Regions from separate parts of the Paenibacillus guangzhouensis genome, predicted to be linked through region 1. Evidence: riboswitches for the same ligand, from Rfam matches in the RefSeq annotation. Region 1 holds a riboswitch; each other region holds the start of a gene.
What was found. A riboswitch is a leader RNA that binds a small molecule or an ion and turns the genes downstream of it on or off. The one in region 1 is predicted to bind cyclic di-AMP.

Region 1 (3,334 bases):
AAGGCAAATTTCATCTATATTTTCCGGAAAATAAACTACGGGCCGTCGCCCATCTGTTAGATCGGGAAATTGCCAATTTATTCGATATGCATACGACATAATTCATGGGCAAAAGATATCAAATTAAGACATTCGAAGGAGATTATGGACTGATGTTATTCGACACACATACGCATTTAGACGCAGAACAATTCGACGAAGATCGGGAGGAAGTCATTGCAAGAGCGCTGGAGCAAGGCGTGACCAAGATGATCAACATCGGCTTCAACCGCGAGACGATCCCGACGACGATGGAATTGGCAGAGAAATACGATTTCATCTACGCGGCCGTCGGTTGGCACCCACAAGACGCAATTACGATGCAGCCAGGAGACCTGGAGTGGATCGAGCAACTATGCGCGCATGAGAAAGTCGTGGCGATTGGTGAGATCGGACTGGACTACTACTGGGATACCTCACCGAAGGATGTGCAGCACCATGTTTTTCGTGAACAAATTCGGCTAGCGAAACGCCTGAATATGCCGATTGTCATTCATAATCGTGATGCGCATGAGGATGTTGTTCGCATTCTGCGTGAAGAGCATGCAGAGGAATGCGGGGGCGTTATGCACTGCTTCTCGGGAAGTTGGGAAATTGCCAAACAATGCCTGGATTTGGGCTTCTATATCTCATTTGGAGGTCCAATTACATTCAAGAACGCAAGGGTCCCAAAAGAGGTGCTTGCGAACGTCCCGAATGACCGTTTTTTGATCGAGACGGACTCCCCATATTTGACTCCGCACCCCTACCGAGGGAAGCGAAATGAGACAGGTTATGTGCGTCTGGTTGCGGAGGCAGCGGCGGAAATAAAAGGGTTAAATTTGGAAGAAGTTGCTAAAATTACGATGAAAAATGCCCAAGCTTGTTTCCGCTTAGGATGAAAAACGGAGAAAATGAAAGAAGAAACTTAATAAACGGGTGAAATAGGTGCCTTTCATCTGAAAAATCGAAGAATATTACAAAATTTTAACCATTAATATGAAAAAATGAGTTTGGTGTCTTCTTTACAAGCATAGAGCATTCAGAGTATGATTCAAATCAGAGTTTGAATATTGTTCCATCCATTTTGTATCGCTGAGTCTCCAATATGGAGAGCGGGGGAACCGATATGGACCTTCTCAGGAGGGTTCGTAATTGATTTCTTAAAGGGGTGAATAGGGTGCTTCTCGCCATGAGCGGGATTGGATCCTTAGGGCGACTCTCACGTCCGAATCCGACAGCTAACCTCGTAAGCGTGCAGGGAGAGGTACCCTCGTGCGGCCATCAACTATTCGTTTCCAGCAGGAAGCCACGAAAGAGACCCTCTTTACGCTAGGCTTCTTTTCTTTTTGAATAAAGTTGATTAGGACGTCATACTGTTACAAGCAGGAGGTGAGGGACGTACCTGACAAAGGATGGTGTACAGATGATCACATGCAAGGTAGATGCGATTACCTGTGCAAAAATACAGTATATAGTCTTCGTCAATTTAGAATCATGCGTAACACCTGACGGCGGGACTATGAAGGAGGTCTAGACGTGGGCGTTTTTCAAACGGAGGAATCCCATGGTACACGATCATCCAGCATGTCTTTCGCATTGCGATGGATGCATGAAAACGTGCGTTTGATATCACTCGTGGCTCTTATGTCACTCGCGATGACTTTCATGTTAATGGTGGTGCTGAATGTTTACGCCAAGAAGAACATTTCTCTGGTGGTAGACGGACAACATATCCAGGTCGAAACGACAAACACAGTATTACAGCACCTACTGGATGAACAAGCTATACAAGTCGGCGCATACGACAAACTGTCGATGCCGCTCCAAGCAGAGCTTAAAGATGGCGACAGCGTAGAAATTTGGCGTGCGGTTCCCGTTCTTGTCACAGCAGATGGTCAGACAAAAAATTTGTTTACGACCGAAAAAACAGTCAAAGAAGTACTTGCAGCTGCGAATATAAAATTATCTGAAGACGATAAAATTACACCTGCGCTGAATACACCGATTTCGAACAAATTGGATATTAAGATTACACGCGTCAATACGAAATTGGTAAATCGCGAAGTATCGGTTCCTTTTGAATTCATCAAAAAGCCCGATGCAACGCTCTTACAAGGCAAACAAAAGCTGATTCAAGACGGTAAGTCTGGGCTTGTTGTTCAGAAGATCGAGAAAGTCTTCGAGGATGGCAAGTTGGTTTCGAGTAAAATGGTTGATAAGACCTATAAATCCAAGGCGACACACAAAATTGTTGCTTATGGAACGAAGAAACCTGAGGCTAAAGTCCGCACTCTGTCCGCTGGCGGACCGGGAGTGGCAGAAATCAAAGGCCTTGGTAAGCATGTGAAGTATGCAAAAGTGCTGAAAAATGTAACGTTAACCGCCTATTCTTCTGAGGAAGATGGCATTGGAACGCGGACGGCTTCAGGCACGACCGTAACCGAAGGGCGAACAATCGCTGTAGATAAGAACGTCATTCCGATCGGCTGGTGGGTATACATCGAAGGTGTCGGGTTTAGACGTGCGGAAGATACAGGCGGCGCTATTAAGGGCAATAAAATTGACGTGTATATTGAATCTCTGAAGGTGGCGAATAAATTCGGCCGCAAAAAGGGGCATACCGTCTATGTTATAGGACCGGTCAAACCGTCGGCGAGCTAATGAGGGTCGTAATTGTAGGCCATGCATCATTTGCCAATCGTGTATTAATCATATAGTATTATCGATAACAATATGCCATGATAAGAAGAGGGAAACCTCTTCTTTTTGTATTTTGCGGAAGGGAAGAAAGGAAGCGGATTGTACATGATTAAAGAAGTGATCGTGGTCGAAGGGAAAGACGATACCACGGCAATTCGGCGGGCCGTAGAGGCTGATACGATCGAGACCGGAGGATCCGCCATCAATAATGCGGTCTTGAAGCGCATTGCGCTAGCACAGGAACGCCGAGGCGTCATCATCCTGACGGATCCGGATCATGCCGGAGAACGAATCCGGAAGATCATATCGAATCGCGTACCTGGGTGCAAGCATGCCTTCTTGAAGGAAGCAGATGCGACCTATAAAGGGGATATCGGTGTCGAGAATGCATCGCCTGATGCGATTCGATACGCGCTGGATCATCTGCGAACGGAATATGAGAAGACCGAGCAGCTCATTGATTGGAATGATCTGATGGATGCGGGACTAATTACCCATCCGAATGCGGCGAGCCGCAGAAGAGCGATGGGCGATATACTGGGGATTGGCATGTGCAACGGAAAGCAGTTCTATAAACGCTGCGGCATGTTCCAGATTAGCCGAGAGGAGTTCT
Region 2 (3,334 bases), 2.7 Mb from region 1:
GATAACACGGGATAATCTGACCATGCCCGAAGCATGTAGAACTGCCCCATTCGGCCCTCAAAATGTCCTTCAATTTTCATCAGGTATACGTCTTTTGCGATCTTCACATTGGATTTAACGGTATTCACATGCGCCCTCCTTTTAACAGGGTTTTGCCTTCTTATACTATGCCTTGCGGCGCTTGCCGAAGCTGTGACAATGTTCACATCGATGCGTTTGATTCGATTGGAAACATTCGCATAATTCACCATCGAAAAGGACATAACAAAGAGACGGATTCCGAATGTGCAAAACAGTGTATTGAAGGGAGGGGATTCGCTTTGCGTTCGTGTTGTATACTGTTCCTAGTCCTCATCATGCTCTGTAGCGGTTGTTCAAATTCTTCTGATCCGTCACCGCTACCGAAAGTGCTAGAGACATCCCCCGTAACACTCCATTCCAAAGGGGCTGAGACAGAGACCAAGCAGAAGTTGTCCGAACCGGATGCGACGAGACAGACGGTCTCGCATCGCAAGAAATCAGAGCGGACCAAATCCAATCGCCGATCTCGTGCAGAAGATAGTTACCGTGCCTTGTCATCACTGCGTCATAAATACCCTGCCATCTTCAAAAATAACGGTTCGTCCTATGCGAGACGTGTATCCTTAACGTTCGATGATGTGCCAGATGAGTTCACAGGTAAAGTGCTGGATGTACTCAAAGCCTATAACGTCAAAGCGACTTTTTTCGTGATGGGCTATCGTGCCGAGAAGCACCCCGATATCGTAAGACGGATGGTGCGGGAAGGCCATCTCGTCGGCAACCATACATACAATCACCCTTTGCTGACGAAGGTGTCCATGGTGAAATTCAAACGGCAAATCTTGCGAACGGACGCGATATTGCATCGAATCATTGGGTATCACCCCAAATTCATTCGCCCTCCATACGGTGAAATCAACGAGCAGCAAGTGCGATGGGCTGGAAGCCAAGGGTATATTATCGTGAATTGGGATGTCGATTCCCAAGATTGGCGAGGACTAAGTGCCCAGAGAGTCATGAGCAATATCCTAACGACTACACGGCCGGGTTCGATTATTCTGCAGCATGCAGGCGGGAATGTTGGAGGGGTCTTAAATGGGACGCTGGAAGCTCTGCCACGAGTCATTGAACGACTGAAAAATAAACGTTATCAATTCGTTACCTTGACAGATATGTTCCATGTCCGAAAGAGCAATTCATAAAACGAAGAACAAAAAAACGCTTCCTTCATCCTTATTCAAGGATGGGAAGCGTTTGTCGCTATTAAGAAAGTATAAATACTTTTACATTCTGAATACCGAACTTGCTCGCACTCGATTGTGTCGTATCGACGAAGATATCAATACGGTTCCCTTTGATACTGCCGCCAATGTCATTCGCTCGACCCACAAATCCGCCTGCTGGTAATCCGTTAAATGAGTAGCCTGTTACGAATACTTTCGTACCAAGCGGAATCATGTCCGGGTCAACCGCAATTGTACCGTGCTTCAATTGATTACCGAAATAATCTTTCCCTGCCCATGATCCATTTTCACTTGCTGCAGCTGTATAGGCTGTCGCTTTCACATTTATCGATTTCTTGTAGCTTGTAGGCTCGCCAGAAATATGGACCACATTATCTGATGATGCAAAGGCAGACACTGTTGCTTCCTTTTTCTTCGGCTCTGGTTTCTCTACCGGCTTCTCCTCATTCTTTGCTGTAGGCGCAGGTGCAGATTTTGCAACTGCTTTTGCTTCTGCTGCAAGCGGTTCGGATGCTGCTGCCGGTGCTGAGGCAACCTCAGCTTTTTGTTCTTTGGCTCCAGGAAAATCAATCTTTAATCCTTGATAGATATTGAGTGGATCGACGTTCGGATTCGCCTTCATGAGATCATTCATATCGATGTTATTCGCCTTTGCGATATTGAAGAAGGTATCTCCGTCTTTCGCGTAGTAAGGCGCTGCTGCAACAACAGTAATCGATTGAACAGCTAAGAATGCAGTTATCAACGTAATGGACAATTTCTTCAGATTAAAAATTTTCATAATTCCTCCTTTTCATACGCCTACGAGGTTAGTTGTCGGGTTTGGATTGAGGATACAACCCTACGCTTACGCGTTTCACCCCTAGCTGAATCGATTGTTGTGGATTTTGTTCTTCATCCATTCAGCTGTGAATCATCCCCCGCACTTCAGCAATCGAAGTTTCGGCTCAATCAATATATCACAATTTTGTAACCAGTGCGCAAGCAATTTTTGACAAATCGCTCAACCATGCGGTATATCAGCGTTTTTTGTGATTAATTTTTTGATACAATTACAACAAAAAGACCTATTCACCGAGTGCTGGACTCGATTCGAATAGGTCTTCCTCAGCTAAAAATAACGTTTAATTAACCGAAAAATGTGCTGTACAGTAGATACGCATTCAAGATAATGATTACGATCGTTACGAACCATGCCGTCCATTTCATCCATGGTTTGTTGACGAATTCCCCCATTTTGGCAGGGTCGCTTGTGAATTTCACGAGAGGTACGACAGCAAAGGATAGTTGAAGCGATAGAATGACTTGACTTAAGATAAGCAAATCGCTGACACCCTTCTCACCATACATGATGGTTACGATCACCGCTGGAATAATCGCGATCATCCGTGTAATTAATCTGCGCAGCCAAGGCTTAAGTCGTATATTCAGGAAGCCTTCCATGACGATCTGCCCCGCTAAGGTACCTGTTAATGTTGAGTTCTGTCCTGATGCTAAGAGCGCAACCCCAAAGACGATACTACCAAGCGTTGTGCCGAGCAGCGGCGTTAACATATGATAGGCATCTCCAATATCCGCAATACTCGTCATCCCCGCCTCATGGAACGTTGCGGCTGCGATAATAAGAATGGAAGCATTAATGAACAGTGCGAACAATAGTGCAATGGATGAATCCCATGTTGCATATTTAATCGCTTGACGTTTCCCCGCAGAATTCTCCTCGAAGCTCCGCGTCTGTACAATAGATGAGTGCAAATACAAGTTATGTGGCATCACAGTGGCCCCTAAAATCCCGATCCCGATATACAACATCGTTGGGTTCGTAATGATCTCTGCGCTCGGAATAAAGCCGCGTGCGATGCCGCCAAGGTCAGGTCTAGATAAGAAATACTCTACTGCGAAGCAACCGCCGATGGTCGCGATCAAGACGATAACCAATATCTCAATATATCGGAACCCTTTGTTCTGTAGGAACAGCACGATGAGAACGTCGACTGCCGTAATTAATACACCGTATACAAGAGGTATCCCGAATAGCAAGTTCAGCGCGATCGCGGCCCCGATGACTT
Region 3 (3,334 bases), 1.0 Mb from region 1:
TGGGAGCAAGGGCGCTTGGCGGCAGCGTGGACGTGGCACAGATTACGCTGAAGGCGAAGCAATTCGGAGATCCAGCGGAAATCGTGCTTACGAAGGAGTCGCTATTTGCCGACAAGAATGCAGATCTGACAAAGCTGTCTTACACGCTGCCTGCAGATGTGAAGCTTGGCGTACAGTTCGCGTACGATGTAGAAGACGTGAACCAAGACCATCAAGTGAACGCACAGGATGTCACGCTTGTTGCCCAGCAATTAGGCAAATCGCTGGAAGAAGGTAATCGCATGATGGATCTGAACGGCGATGGAAAAATCGATATCAGTGATTTGTCGCTGGTCGTATTGAAAACGCTGGAACAGAAGTAATAGGAACAAGGAATTTCTGAGCATCTCCTCTCGGTGAACGGTGTGCGACCACTGGCCGAGGGGAGATTTTTGTGTGCTGCAGAAGCAATCGAATCCAGGTAGTTAGCATACATGGAATTGGATTGATTTGGATAGATTCAGAGTATGGAAAAAAACGACAAACTTTTAAGCTAGCAGTGTGTATTCATCCTGAAATATGCGTGAACGTGATCTAACGAGCGAAAATAGGAGATTTCGAGAGATTCACCTCATTCATAACGCTTTCATGGTTATTTCCAGTATTTTCAGATTCTATTTACGCGATTTATTCGGTTTTACAAGTTGCAACGCGAGGAGTATGATACGATTCATGAACATTGCTGAGTCCTTGCATGAGCAAGGAGCGGGGGAACCAAATAAGTCATGAACCTGTTGTTCGTGTGAGAGCGAGCGCGGGTACATGTGGGGTGAATCCTGGGTACAACGGTACCGAGGTAGGGTGACTCTCACCATCCGAATCCGACAGCTAACCTCGTAAGCGAATGAGAGAGGATGAAGGAAAGTGTAGATGTATGCTGGCTGTAGCAGCGAAGGCGCTGCAGCTTCGATCATGCAATTCGAAATGAACATGTCTTTATCGCTGAGTCTTTGCTATAGCAAAGAGCGGGGGAACCAACGGTCGGCAGAGCTGACCATGGGGTGAATCCAAGGCACCGTCTTGTACGGCGCTAAGGTAGGGCGACTCTCTAGGCCCGAATCCGACAGCTAACCTCGTAAGCGTCTCGAGAGAGGCAACTTGAACGTATTCAATGCACAGGTGCATGGCGATTTGCCGTGTCCTTAATTGAAGCCGCGATGGATAACCTCCCCCGCAGGCTTCTTTTTTTATGCCCAAATAAGGAAGTTCAAAAGTTAACTCCTTATGACGAGGTGCTTCAAAGATGTTAATTCGACGTCGAATCTTGCGTTCACCCTCGAAGTCCGGTGCTCATTTAGGTTTCGCCTAAACTCCGCTCCTCCTTCTTCGGGTTCACGCAACCTTCTCGGTCCTAAGAAGCCAACTTTTGAACAACATCTGAACAGAACATGAAAACCTGAATTCTTGAAAAGGGAGAATGAACATGAACGTCCTTATGGATATATTGCAAATCGTGATTGTCATCGGGCTATTGCTCTTGATCGTGAAGCCGCTCGGGACTTATATCTATCATATTTTTTCGAATGAGCCGAATCGGTCGGATCGGATTTTCGGACCGGTGGAGAAGGGCATCTACTGGCTGATTGGGCTCAAGAACAAAGGCGACATGTCGTGGAAGCGATACGCGCTTAGTCTATTACTAACCAACCTCGTATTGACGCTCATCGGATTTGGGGTCTTACTCGTGCAGCGCTGGCTGCCGCTCAATCCGAACGGGATCGACAATATGGAGCCGACGTTATCTTTTAATACGATTATCAGCTTTATGACCAATACGAACTTACAGCATTACAGCGGGGAATCGGGTCTATCGTATTTCTCGCAAATGATCGTCATCATGATGATGATGTTCACCTCGGCGGCGACGGGAATTGTGGTGGCAATTGCCTTTATCCGCGGATTAACGAAGAAGGGCACAGGCCTTGGCAACTTCTTCACAGACTTCGTGAAGGCTCATACCCGGTTGCTGATTCCGATGGCGATCGTGATGACGCTGGTGCTCGTTGGACTGCAAGTGCCGCAGACGCTGAATGCGACGGTGGAAGCTCATACGATTGCAGGAGAGACGCAGCAGATCGCGGTCGGGCCAGTCGCTTCGCTCGAATCGATTAAGCATCTAGGGACGAACGGCGGGGGATTTTTCGGAGCGAACTCTTCGCATCCATTCGAGAATCCGAACCCGTTAACGAACGTGCTCGAAATGTTAATGATGTGGTGTATCCCAGCATCGCTGACGTATACGTACGGACGCTTCGCTCGGAATCAGAAGCAGGGCTGGATCGTGTTCGCGGTCATGGGCATTTTGTTCGCAGCGTTCCTAAGTCTTGTCTATGTCTCGGAGAGCAACGGCAATCCAGTCTTGAATTCGATCGGCGCCGATACGTCGCAGGGCAGCATGGAAGGGAAGGAAGCGCGATTCGGTATTGCGCAATCCGCTCTGTTCACAACTGTAACAACCTCGGCCACGACGGGGACGGTCAACAATATGCATGATACATTAACGCCGCTTGGCGGTCTCGTACCGATGTCGCTGATGATGCTGAACGTGGTGTTCGGCGGTGACGGCGTAGGGCTTGTCAACATGCTGATGTATGCGATCCTTGCGGTATTCTTGGCAGGCTTAATGGTCGGTCGTACGCCGGAGTTCTTGGGTCGCAAGATCGAACCGCATGAGATGAAGCTCATCGCGATTGCGATTCTGGCGCATCCGCTCATCATTCTCGGACCGACGGCGATTGCGTTTTTAACGGATCTCGGATCCGGCGCGATTACCAATCCTGGGTTCCACGGGATCTCGCAAGTGCTCTATGAATATACCTCCTCGGCAGCCAATAACGGCTCGGGCTTCGAAGGCTTGGCGGATAACACGCCGTTCTGGAATATCACAACTGGGATTGTCATGTTCCTCGGACGTTATGTCTCAATTGTGGCCTTGCTCGGCGTCGCAGGTTCACTCGTGCGCAAGAAATGGGTGCCTGAGACGATCGGGACATTCCGTACCGACAACAAGCTGTTCGCAGGGGTACTGCTCGGAACGGTCATTCTCATTGGCGCACTGACATTCCTGCCGGTGCTCGTCCTTGGACCGATTGCAGAGTACCTGACATTAGGGTAGAGATCATTTAACGAGGTGAAAGAACATGGATCAGACCATGAAACGAAAATCATTAATAACTTCAGATATTGTGAAATATGCGCTAGGCCAGAGCTTCGTCAAATTAAACCCACTGATCATGATCAAAAATCCGGTCATGTTCGTGGTCGAAGTAGGGACGTTCATCGTCCTGCTGTTAAC
Region 4 (3,334 bases), 2.1 Mb from region 1:
TGAGATCGATGGATTAGAGCTGGGCATGCAGATACAGACCGTCGTCCCTGGTACGGAAATTGTTTTTGTCACTGGTTACGATCAGTATGCCGTGCGTGCATTCGAGCTTTATGCTGTGGATTACATCATGAAGCCGGTACAACTCGAGCGACTAAACCAAACGGTCATGCGCGTTATGGATAAAATGAATCTAAAAGGAACAAAGGAAACGCAGGATTTGAATACGCCTATGGTTTGCTGCTTCGAACAAATCCGCTTTCAGTTAAATGCCATGAAGACGCAGAACGTGAAGTGGCGGACGAGTAAGGCACAGGAATTATTCGCTTATCTGCTCCACCATCGCAAGCGGGTAGTCAGTCGGAACTTACTACTTGAATTGTTATGGCCAGACACGCCAGAGGATAAAGCGGTACAATATCTCTATACGGCGATTTACCATATACGCCAGACTTTAAAAAATTACAGGATGGATTCGATTTCCATCCGCATTGGTGAATTGGAGACAGGCTATCGGCTGGATATGGGGAATGCTCACGTTGATACGGAGTTATGGGAAAAAGATTTGAAGCAATTGGGTCGTCTTGATGCAGACACCGTCGATTCTCATGAACATGTGTTAAAGATGTATACTGGTGATTATCTTGGAAATTACGAGTACCTATGGGCGGAGCATGAACGGGAACGATTGCGAATGTTATGGCTGTACCAAATAAGAAGAGTAAGCGAATTTTATGAGCAACAAGGCTTAATGGATAAAGCCATTCGGTTGATTCAGGACGCTCAGCGGATAAAACCGGATGAGGAAGATTACTATTTCTTATTAATGAAGCTTAATCATGCGATTGATAATCAAGTGGGTGTAGAAGAACAATTTTTTCTACTGAAGACGAGAATGGAAAGTGATATGGAGCTCCCGATCAGTGAAGAAATTATCCGTTGGTATGAGCAGTGGTGTAATAACTTGATATGAACACAAGAGTGGAGTACTTCATGTGCTTCACTCTTTTTTTATTATGAATAACTATTTACAATTTTGTAATTGGTATTTTCGACTCATTATTGTTACTTGTCATTGTAATTTTATGATATTTCGTCAATGCTGAATAGGACAAAAGTCTACAGTATCAAGGTCTCATGTCACTTAGACATCTAGCATGTGACTCTGATCTAGTTATAGTAAGCTCTTACAAGATGATTTGACAAAATACCTGAAAATATAATACAGTATTAAAGGTTACAAAAAATTAATATTTGGCCGAATTTCTATTTAGAGAAAACGGGGGAACCAATTCTGGGTGAATTATTCTAATCTATTGAAGAATATAGGGAACCTTCTACCGAACCCTCAGCTAACTCCGTAGGCATCGAAGGGAGACATCATGAAGAAAGTCATTATTTCCATGTTAGGAGCGGCAATGTTGTTTACCGCTGGTACCACAAGTACATATGCTAGTTCGTCTAATCTTACAAATGAAGTGGATAAAGTTATTGGAACGCCATACCTCTGGGGAGGTACGACAAAATCTGGCTTTGATTGCTCGGGTTTCATTCAATATATTTTTGATAAGTTCAAGTTAGATTTACCACGTACTTCAAAAACGCAGGCAACAGAAGGTACAAAGGTAGATCAAGCAAATCTACGCGCAGGGGACTTGGTGTTTTTCAATACGGATGGACAAGGGATTTCTCATGTTGGTCTTTTCCTTGGCGACAATAAGTTTGCGCATTCATCAAGCAGTAAAGGTGTAACGATAAGTAGTCTGTCTGAATCCTATTATAAAAATCGGTATGTTACGGCTAGACGTGTTGTCAGTCAGCAAAGTTATCATAAAATGATGAGCTAATATTAGCAATTGCTTTTAAGGACAAGATCGTAAGTAAAATTACTTACCGACTTGTCCTTTTCTTATTGAATTAGGCGTCTGTACGATCATTTAGTTATGAACCTACATACAATACATAGCTCAAATTGATTCCCCTTCATAAGGAGTGAAATCACATGACATATATGCCACAGTCCCCACCCCCAAATTTCGTCCCACAAAAACCTGCTGTATCCTATATCGTAGACTGCGTTCATCAATACACATATGTATGGTTAATAAATGGGGAAAGCTTTTGGTTTTATCCGACACGTGTGGAATATGGTGAAGTTTCGGGCTATCGTTGGAATGGTGTGTTCTGGTCGTACTACGGTATGGATCCAAGATTTATCAGTGCAGTTTCATGTCCTCCAATTCCTACATTATACTAAAACACAAGAAAAAGGCTGCCTAGAGTTTGTTAGGCAGTCTTTTTTAATCTGGCGAGGATCAGGAACCGAATGATTCAGATCCGCTTTCCCTTCGCAACTCTTTTTCTATATGCAGCATGACTATTGGCTCTTTTATTACCATTACGGGATCTCGAACTCTTGTTTCTATTCTTATGTGAATTCACGTTCTGCACGAATGCTTTGGGCTGCATAAACGAGCTAAACAAATCAAATGTAGGGCGCATTTGCTTGTACAATCCATATGCTTGTTGAAATTGTCCCATGATGGACATCACACCGTCCATTCCACCGATATGCTCAAAAAAAGATTTGGAAGGAGGACTATTCATTGGTGGAGATTGCTCATCTGGGGAATAACCGTCGTCGTTGATCGTGAAGTTATTATCTGATCTCATCATTGCTCAACCTTTCATGAACTAATTTAACTAACACGAGTTACGATAGTATATTCTAACTACTTTCAAGAGGTATAGTCTCTTAAACCATAGACACCAAACTAAATATGCATAAACACCATCCATTTACAAATATTTAACAAAAGTTTTAAATAAAGCTAACATATATCTTCTATGATGGAGACATCCGTTTTGGTTCTGTGAGACTTATTTGTATTGTTGCCTGATTGTGTTGGATGTGATCATGACTTGCAGGGGGAGCGAACGATGAAACGTATAGCCATTGATATGGATGAAGTCATTGCAGACACGCTGACTACACATCTGGAGTGGTATAACCGGGATTATCAAGATGAACTGAAGGTGTCAGAACTTGAAGGTATGAACTTGGTTCAGGCTAGGCCTAATGCCAGACAGGCGATTGAAAGTTATTATGATCGGGAAGATTTCTTTCGCAATATTAAGGTGATGGCGCATAGCCAAGAAGTGCTTCGAGAGCTCTCGGAACATTACGAGATCTATATTACTACTGCAGCCATGGAAGTACCGGCCTCTTTCCAGGCCAAGTATGAGTGGCTGCTGGAGCATTTTGATTTTTTGAATGCGATGAACTTTGTATTCTGTGGCGATAAGAGCATCATTCGCGCAGACTACATGGTCGATG

Region 2: another riboswitch for cyclic di-AMP. It lies ahead of GCU39_RS11835 (3D domain-containing protein); the one in region 1 lies ahead of GCU39_RS24105 (resuscitation-promoting factor).
Region 3: another riboswitch for cyclic di-AMP. It lies ahead of kdpA (potassium-transporting ATPase subunit KdpA); the one in region 1 lies ahead of GCU39_RS24105 (resuscitation-promoting factor).
Region 4: another riboswitch for cyclic di-AMP. It lies ahead of GCU39_RS14640 (C40 family peptidase); the one in region 1 lies ahead of GCU39_RS24105 (resuscitation-promoting factor).

Annotation. Positions count from the first base shown of each region.
Region 1 is NZ_CP045293.1:5,348,197-5,351,530, reverse strand. Features, by position in the region: gene GCU39_RS24115 (HD domain-containing protein) at 1-101, shown strand, start outside; gene GCU39_RS24110 (TatD family hydrolase) at 153-920, shown strand; cyclic di-AMP (ydaO/yuaA leader) riboswitch at 1,102-1,288, shown strand; gene GCU39_RS24105 (resuscitation-promoting factor) at 1,558-2,682, shown strand; gene rnmV (ribonuclease M5) at 2,827-3,334, shown strand, end outside.
Region 2 is NZ_CP045293.1:2,654,515-2,657,848, forward strand. Features, by position in the region: gene GCU39_RS11825 (dihydroorotate dehydrogenase electron transfer subunit) at 1-128, opposite strand, end outside; gene GCU39_RS11830 (polysaccharide deacetylase family protein) at 408-1,223, shown strand; gene GCU39_RS11835 (3D domain-containing protein) at 1,285-2,046, opposite strand; cyclic di-AMP (ydaO/yuaA leader) riboswitch at 2,049-2,223, opposite strand; gene GCU39_RS11840 (Nramp family divalent metal transporter) at 2,394-3,334, opposite strand, start outside.
Region 3 is NZ_CP045293.1:6,354,178-6,357,511, forward strand. Features, by position in the region: gene GCU39_RS28525 (cohesin domain-containing protein) at 1-362, shown strand, start outside; cyclic di-AMP (ydaO/yuaA leader) riboswitch at 710-897, shown strand; cyclic di-AMP (ydaO/yuaA leader) riboswitch at 970-1,137, shown strand; gene kdpA (potassium-transporting ATPase subunit KdpA) at 1,475-3,154, shown strand; gene kdpB (potassium-transporting ATPase subunit KdpB) at 3,180-3,334, shown strand, end outside.
Region 4 is NZ_CP045293.1:3,252,732-3,256,065, reverse strand. Features, by position in the region: gene GCU39_RS14645 (response regulator) at 1-970, shown strand, start outside; cyclic di-AMP (ydaO/yuaA leader) riboswitch at 1,244-1,379, shown strand; gene GCU39_RS14640 (C40 family peptidase) at 1,380-1,844, shown strand; gene GCU39_RS14630 (5' nucleotidase, NT5C type) at 2,938-3,334, shown strand, end outside.